2 regions of the Turicibacter sp. TJ11 genome follow, and region 1 is predicted to be linked to the other one. Evidence: riboswitches for the same ligand, from Rfam matches in the RefSeq annotation. Region 1 holds a riboswitch; the other holds the start of a gene.
The links. Region 1 has a riboswitch for FMN ahead of ribD (bifunctional diaminohydroxyphosphoribosylaminopyrimidine deaminase/5-amino-6-(5-phosphoribosylamino)uracil reductase RibD). Riboswitches for the same ligand answer to the same signal wherever they lie in the genome.
Positions count from the first base shown of each region.

Region 2: another riboswitch for FMN. It lies ahead of JRC48_RS11575 (ECF transporter S component); the one in region 1 lies ahead of ribD (bifunctional diaminohydroxyphosphoribosylaminopyrimidine deaminase/5-amino-6-(5-phosphoribosylamino)uracil reductase RibD).

Region 1 is NZ_CP069349.1:698,335-702,767, reverse strand. Features, by position in the region: gene JRC48_RS03295 (bifunctional 3,4-dihydroxy-2-butanone-4-phosphate synthase/GTP cyclohydrolase II) at 1-536, opposite strand, end outside; gene JRC48_RS03290 (riboflavin synthase) at 548-1,201, opposite strand; gene ribD (bifunctional diaminohydroxyphosphoribosylaminopyrimidine deaminase/5-amino-6-(5-phosphoribosylamino)uracil reductase RibD) at 1,216-2,298, opposite strand; FMN riboswitch at 2,577-2,691, opposite strand; gene JRC48_RS03280 (hypothetical protein) at 3,473-4,216, shown strand.
Region 2 is NZ_CP069349.1:2,403,601-2,408,033, reverse strand. Features, by position in the region: gene JRC48_RS11585 (alpha-glucosidase) at 1-227, opposite strand, end outside; gene JRC48_RS11580 (extracellular solute-binding protein) at 361-1,539, opposite strand; gene JRC48_RS11575 (ECF transporter S component) at 1,660-2,301, opposite strand; FMN riboswitch at 2,398-2,512, opposite strand; gene JRC48_RS11570 (GntR family transcriptional regulator) at 2,691-3,398, opposite strand; gene JRC48_RS11565 (RecX family transcriptional regulator) at 3,452-4,276, opposite strand; gene JRC48_RS11560 (glycosyltransferase) at 4,251-4,433, opposite strand, start outside.

The sequences.
Region 1 (4,433 bases):
AATTCAAGGAGATCATCTCGTCTTGCCATTGCTCCATCATCTTTCATGATTTCGCAAATGACACCAGCCCCTTTAAGTCCTGCTAACTTCGCTAAATCAACAGCTGCTTCAGTATGTCCTGGTCGGATTAAAACACCTCCTTCTTTAGCAATTAACGGGAACATATGTCCGGGACGTTTAAAATTAATCGCCTGACTCTGTTCTTCCAATACCTTTTGTATGGTTAAGGCTCGCTCATAAGCAGAAATTCCAGTACTTGTCTCTTCGTGATCAATTGATACTGTAAATGCCGTTCCATGATGATCTGTATTTTCTAGTACCATTGGATGAAGGTTTAATTTATGAGCTAAATTCTCTTCTATGGGCATACAAATTAATCCACGTCCATACATCGCCATAAAATTAATGGATTCAGCTGTCACTAAATCAGCTGCCATTAATAAATCTCCTTCGTTCTCTCGGCTTTCATCATCTAAAACAATGATCATTTCTCCTTGTCTAATGGCTTCAATTGCCTCATCAATCTGATTAAACATCTAATTCCTCCTTATAAAAAACCATGATTTTTTAAAAATTCTTCACTAATCGTACTAGTGTTTGAAATAGTTTTAGATTGAAAGTTTAAAAATTTCTCAACATATTTACCAATCATATCAACTTCTAAATTAACTGAGTCTCCTAGCTTTTTATTTAATAAAGTAGTCTCCTGACCTGTATGTGGAATAATTGAAACTGAAAAACACGTTTCCTCAACTGTTGCAACTGTTAAACTAATTCCATCAATTGCAATAGAGCCTTTTTCTACAACATACTTCAAGAGATGATAAGGAGCCTTCACTGTTATCCACGTCGCATTATCTTCTTTTCTCTTTGAAACAATTTGGCCTAAACCATCAATATGACCGCTGACAAGATGACCACCTAAACGACTCTTCAATTGGATAGCACGTTCTAAATTGACTGAACTACCAAGCACTAAGTCATTTAAATTACTACGACGCAAAGTTTCAGCCATGACATCCGCTTCAAACCAGTCTTGACCTAACTTAGTAACGGTTAAACACACTCCATTCGTAGCAATACTATCTCCTAGCATTGTTTCCTGTAAGACTTTATGAGCTACGATAGTTAGTTTAGATGACTTTTCTCCTTTTTTAATTCCTTTAATCGTGCCTACTTCCTCAATAATTCCAGTAAACATTTAACTCCTCCGTCCTACATTAAATCTCCTTCTAATACAATATCTTCTCCTATTCTTCGCACGTTTAAATCTGAAAGTTTAAAAGCATCTTGTAACCTAGAAACCCCATCCCCACCAATTGGAGTTTTGGCTTGTTCTCCTCCAATTAACTTAGGTGCCACATATACTTGAACTTTATTGACAACTCCTGCTTCTAAAGCTGAATAGGCTAACGCAGCTCCACCTTCAAGTAACACACTATCAATGCCTAATTCCCCTAATACTGTCATTAAGTCATTTAAATCGACACGATTATTTTTCTTTTTAATTACCAATACTTCAATACCTAACTCTTCTAATTGGTAACGTTTATTCATAGGAGAACGATCAGTTGTTGCAATGATGGTTTTTGCCGCTTTATCATGAATAACTTTTGATGATAAGGGGATTCTTAATGAACTATCGACAATTATTCTTATAGGATGATGTCCATCTGGAATTCGACAAGTTAATAACGGATCATCCTTAATCACTGTATTCACTCCTACCATGATGGCCATCAGTTCATTTCTCAACTGCTGAACTTCAAGACGTGATTGTTGTCCACTAATCCATTTAGAATCACCACTAGCTGTCGCGATTTTACCATCTAAAGTCATGGCGATTTTAAATAAAACAAATGGCTTTTTAGTTTTTATGTAGTGCATAAAAATCTGATTAACTTTAATCGCCTCTTCTTCTAACACACCTACAACAACTTCAATACTTGCCTCTTTTAATTTTCGAACACCTTTTCCCGAAACGAGTGGATTCGGATCCAAACAGGCAATGACAACTTTTGCAATTTGATGTTTAATAATTAAATCTACACATGGAGGAGTTTTTCCATAATGGCAACATGGTTCTAATGTTACATACAGAGTAGCCCCTCTAGCAGAAGTTTTTAAACTATTAAGTGCATTAACTTCCGCATGAGCCTCACCATAATTTTGGTGATATCCTGATCCAATTATCTGGTTATCTTTGACAATGACTGCTCCAACTAATGGATTTGGATTTACATGACCTTTTCCCTTTTGGGCTAACTCCAGAGCGATCTGCATATATTGTTCATCCAAACTCTTATCCTCCTTAAAATTCGGGCATTTAGAACAAAAGAAAAAGCCCCGATTTAATAATCAGGGCTTTTAGATCATTAAACTATTAAAAGAATTATTAACTCATTCATTACAAGTCTCCATTGACCAATTAGACTTAATAATTAATGATTAAAAACAAATCCTTTTAAACAGTTATTAGATTATATATACTCAACCTAAAAAAGCTCTGAAATATTTAAAATATTCCAGAGCAAATAAGCATCAGAAAAAGTATATAGTTAATCTATATAAACATCTCTTATCTTCTTCCATCCAGACTATACTGTCGGCTTCGGAGTTTCACCGAATCATGCCTTACGGCTCGCGGGCTGTACCGCCGGTAGGGAATTTCACCCTGCCCTGAAGATTTATTTAATTATACGGTAATTATAAAAAGTAATTATTTAAAAGTCAATAGAAAATTATATTTTTTCTCTTCATCTGTCCTGCTAATAGTTATAGAGAAGAGCCGTACATATGATAACACTTTACTGTTATCATAAAACCCCTTATATCAAAGTACCCTAACTAAGACATCCACCACACCTGAATATCCCGCTAGGATAGAAGCCGAGTGGATGGTGAGTTAGGGGAAATGTAGTTAGGTCAATTCTGGTAGCGGGATACCTCTTGTTATTAAAATTCCTTTTTTATATCCTGTCTCAAAAGAATAAAGATACCCACACCGCACCTTGTGTCGTGTGGGTTTTCTTATCGTCTTGTTATCTAAAAATTCTCTTGAATGAGAAGATTAATCTAATAAAAGCTAATCCCTGTTAAATACATGAGATTTAAACACCTTCCAACCCAATCCGTTGCCTTGCAACCGTTTGGGATGGAAACTCCCCTCTACTATGATAATCTCTAAGTATTCAAGTCCCGCTACTAAGAACGCTCTTTGTTAGATAAAAAAACTAAGCAACCACCCCACCGCCCCAATATCGGCACGATATGGGGAGAAAAGGGATGGATGCTTAGTCAACAGTCTCAGTTTTGGAGTTGAAAAGAGTAAAATACCTTAATTTTTACATAACTAAATTTTACTCTATGGTTGTAAAATGTAAAGTTTTTCCTATTTTTATGATATAATCAAGAGGATAAGACTAATATAGTTCCTGATAAGTAAAAATTAACCGATAAGGAGACATAAAAAATGAAAGTATTGAAAATAATTAGGTTCAGTCTGGCTATTGTGATCATTGGCTTACTCTCATTGTTTGCATGGGGATGTGTCGGGGGACAATACAATCAAGATGTTTTAAATGAGTTAACCGGTCAAATTATATATACCCGACGTGATACAGATTCCATTTTGAAAATTTATACCGCTCAAGCTAATTTAGAGAATGAACAATTACTCTACCAACATCAAGATTCTATTGATAATGGAAACGTTTCGGGTATTACCTATGATAAAGCCAATAACCGTCTTATTTTTGAAGCCTATGATGACACATTAGAAGATTGGGGACTTTTTGAATTAAATGAGGATGGAATAGCAACCTCTCTTGGAATTTCCACCCTCGGTTTAGAAGAAGATTGGCGTGTTCACTCCCCAACGGCTGAAGATAGACTTTACGAAGAAGATGGTAGTTTATACTTAAAAGATGTCATTACGGATGAAAGCATGTTAATCAAAAATTTCTACGGAACATATGATGCAAAGTTTTCACCAGGTTACGTTCCAAAGGCTCTTTCTCAAGATGAAACCTTTGTGTTCTTTTCTTACAGCAAACACCTGACACCTTTTGGTGCTTTATTAGAGGGATTACTGAATTCAGATTACCACTTTCAAACCTATGTGCGAAACGTAAAAACAGGAGAAGAAAGTTTATATGTTAATTTTGGAGAGATTATCTTTCTATCAGAAACCGATAATTTCCTCGCCCATAACTAAGGTTATGGGCTTTTTTACTTTTATTATCACGAGAGTACTTCATGCTTCATTTTGCTTGTTGAAAACAGTACAGAACATCCTGTTATTTAATCCCTTTAATCACCCTTTTATCTTAATTGTACAATAAATATCAATTTTCTGTTGTAACCCAAGCACCTCTAACTAGCACATCCACTGCACCTGAATATACGCTAGGATAGAAGCCGAGTGGATGGAT
Region 2 (4,433 bases), 950 kb from region 1:
CCAAACTCGGGTGCTATCCCCTGATAATTTGAAATATCATATCCGTTATCATCCATTGGTGATTGATAAACAGGAGATAACCAAATAACGTCAATTCCTAATTCTTTTAAGTAATCTAACTTTTCGATGACTCCTCTTAAGTCACCAATTCCATTCCCACTTGTATCTTTAAAACTTCTTGGATAAATTTGATATACTACTGATCGATGCCACCACTTTTTCTCCATAAAGCTATCCCCCTTTTATTAAAACCCTCAAAATCACTATAATTATATCTACCTCTTATTTTAAAAACAATAAAGAACTTTCTAAAACCGATTACCTATTTTCAATAAAAAAGTAGGACGATAAGTCCTACCCTTATTTCATTATATTTTCTAATTCTTCATTAATTTGATTCACCGTATCGTCCATAATCTTTTGAATTTGGTTTGGAACAACTAAAAAATGCGTGGCAGCTTCAGCAAATGGTCGATATAAATAACTAAACTCAGCTTGATTAGGTAACGGTACGGAGCGATGTAATTGTTTTTTAACAACCCCATAGTAAGCATCCTGTGAAATGATATTTTCATAATCAACAGGAGCAATCGATTGATTTTTTTCATAACGCAAAGCTGCTACATCTTCAGTTAATAAAAATCTTAAATACTCGATCGCTAATTCTTTATTTTGACTTAATTTTGTCACTTGGTAAGTATCAATCTTCATATAAGTATACGGCAAAAGATCGTCTTTGAAATTAGGAATAGCTTGGTATCCTAAGCTAGGATACACCTGTTCTAGTGATGTAATTAATGAGGCTGGAGCAATCATTAAATTAGCTTCTTTATTAATAAACGATTGATAGATATCAAATTCATCATCATAAATCACTGTTTTATTAAGCAGCCCAAGCATTGTACTCAATCCTTGTACAGATTCTTCTTTGTTAATTCCAATATCATAAAAATTAGTGTCACCAAAATTATCAACCCCAATTGTATATCCACCAAAACCAGTGATAAACGGATTAATATGATAAATATTTTGATAATCCATCACTAAAGACATCTCGCTATCTTCATCAAAATCATAAAACGAACTAATGCCTTCAGGATAAACCTCTTGATCATAAAATAAAATATCAGTTTGAGCATTATAAGGAATTCCATAATATTCTCCCTTTACTTTAAACCCTGACATAACAATTGGCAAAATATTAAAGGTTTCAAAGACTTCACTGATAGGACTAATCGCATTTTTAGAGACTAATTCTGAAATCAACGTATGAGATGCGGTAATCACATCTGGATATTCTAAAGATGCGGTATATAACGGGAGCGTTGAAATAACTTGTTCAGAACTAACGATTTGCATCTTTATCTGGGCCTGATGCAACGATTCGAAGATAGGATTGACTTCTTTTAATACGTCATATTCTTCGCGACTTACCCAAATATGTAAGACTTTATCTTTAGAGTCTGACAGCCTGTTCATATTTTCATATACTCCAATAACTATTAAGATAAATCCTATGATATAGATTATCTTCTTCATAAAATCCCCTCTATCCCCATTATCTTACCTTCTTTTCATTAACTCTATTTTTTCCTTTATTTATTATATCAAAAAAAGAGAAGGCCATCACCTTCTCATCAAATTACATCATCATTTATTTTATTTTGACACGATTAATCTTGTTTTATTGATTTTTACAATCTTTTGAATGGCTTCTAACAAGCGGGGTGCAATTAATTCATAAACGCCTAAGACTAATAATCCTTTAATCATGTTAAACGGAATATAAGTAAATAATACAGCTGCTCCATATCCTAGATTAAATGGAAGTCCTGGAATGAATTGATTTAGTGTCACCCAATCTCTAACATCTAAAAATGTTAACTCACCAAAATAAATAGGCGTAATAAACAAATAATTACAAAGTGTTAAAACAGCCGTAAACCCAAAAATAATCATTAAAATACGAAAAAATTTATAAGACGATTGCTTCGTTAAATAATATAAACATGCAATAGTAGAAGAAGCGATAAACGCCGTAATAGAACCAATATGCATAGGGGTTGCACTCATTCCTAACATAATATTGACAAGTGATTTAAACAAAGCAACTATAATCGCTGGAATTAATCCAAAAACCTCTACCGTTAACAGAACAATTAATTCACTTAAATCAAACTTTAAAAACGGTGCAATTGGATACGGAATCTCAATGAGCATTAAGATTGTTCCTAGGGCAATGAAAACACCTAAAATAACTAAGTTTTTTGTGCTACTAAATAAATGTTTAGAGTTTTTCATATACTCTCCTCCTTAATTAGATAAATTTTGTGAAATGCAAAAAGATCTCACGTAATAAATCTTCGTGAGATATATCTAAAAAAGAGTATATCAAAAACGAATCTTCTCCCATCCAGACTCTAACTGTCGGCTCTGGAATTTAACCAGATCAACCATACGGCTTGCGGGCTATACCGCCGGTAGGGACTTTCACCCTGCCTCGAAGATTTATTAAATGGATTCAATTTACAGTTATATTTTAGCTTCTTAGTCATCATCTGTCAACTCTATCTTATATGAAACGCATTTCATTATTTATAATGATTTAACTAATCTTACTTTTTAACGAAGGGTAACTCTCTTTTGTAGTATTAAAAACATATTTAAACTACATCTCTAGCATTAACGACTTACCACTTACGCCTAGAATGAATCATGACTTTATAGTTTTGAGGATTTGCATAGGTCTCAACAAATTCTAAAACTTGTCCATTCATTAAAACTGACGTTAATTCAAGATAAATCAACGGATCATGAAGCGGAACTTCCAGTAATTCTGAAATCTGTTCATCTGCCTTAATCGCAGATACCATCTGTGAACCTGATGCGATTTTAACATTTAGTTCACCATCTAAAAATGCATAAATAGAACGATGAATAACTGACTCAGGTAATTCTTTGACAACAGAAAGCGGAATGTAAGTATGTTCAAGCGTCATTGGGCGATTATCTGCCATACGTAAACGCAATAAACTATGAACACGATCATTCACTTTAATTTCTAAGTGCTTGGCTAATCGTTCATCTGCTTGAATAATTTCATAATTAACTACCTTAGTATGGGGTCTCATTCCTTTACTAATGATTTCAGACGTAAATCCTACTAACTCAGCAACAGGTTCATGTAACTTTCCATCTGCAACAAACGTTCCGACCTTATCTTTACGATACAATTTTCCCTCTTTAATCAGTTCTTCAATGGCTTTTCGAGCTGTCATTCTTGAAACATTATATTTTTCAGCTAAATCACGCTCAGATTGAATCATTGCATTTGAAACTAAGTGTTTAATTTCTTCCTCAATTAATTGTTTTACCCTTAAGTAAACCGGTTGTGCCATAAACAATCTCCTTTTTAAACTCAAAAGGGACTCTTCGAGTCCCCCTTCCTCAATTAATCGTTTGTTTCTTCTTCTAACTGCTCATAGACAGAAGCAATATCGTGATAGTCAAATCCTTTTCTCATTAACGATTGAATAACTTTGACCTTTTTTTCATAGCCTGAAAGGCGCTGATGTTTTCTATAAAGCTTTTCGACTTGTTGGGCTAAAATAGAATTTTCTTCATCTTCGATTAAAACGATTTGATTAACTACTTTCTCAATCACAGAGCGACTAAATCCTTTTAACATTAAAGACTGAGAAATCTTTTGTTTAATAAAATGCGGTCCGTATTTTTTATTCGTTCGAACAAGTTGATCGGCTATTTTGAGCGCATTTTCAACTTGTGTTTCTTCCTCATAGAGATTTAAATATTGATTAATCAAGCGCTCCGCGATTCCCTTTTGTAATAATTCTTGCTTAATTTTATTCGGTCCCTTTTTTCCCATCACGACTTGATGATTCATATAGGAAATCGTGTACTGTTCATCGTTTAATAATCCAACATCAACTAAACGTCTTAGCACGTCTTGAATAATATCCATCTCATATTCTTTTGCTTCTAACTTCTCATAAATTTGAGCTGTCGTATAAGATTTTTTAGATAATAAGTTTAAAGCATATTGATAAGCCCGCCCTAAATCAAGCTTTCCATTTAACTCGGTAACTTGTGATTGATCAAGTTCTTTTCCAACGACTAAACGAAACTTTAAAACTAATTCTTCATGAACAGGTAATAAAACAACTTGTTCAGTTGGTGTTTGAATCGCTACTTCATAATCTTGAGCTTTTAAATGTGTTAATTTTAAAACTTTATAATGGTTGTTTGTAGTATTCATCGCTATCTTTTAGCACATCCTCAACGATAGTTTTAGCTGAATATGGTCGAGATAATTGTTTAATATTGTCCTTCATCTCCTCTAGTAATCCATCTTCATTTAAAATAATTAAAACATGATAAATGAGTTCTGATTCACTTGAAACAATGACAGCTGC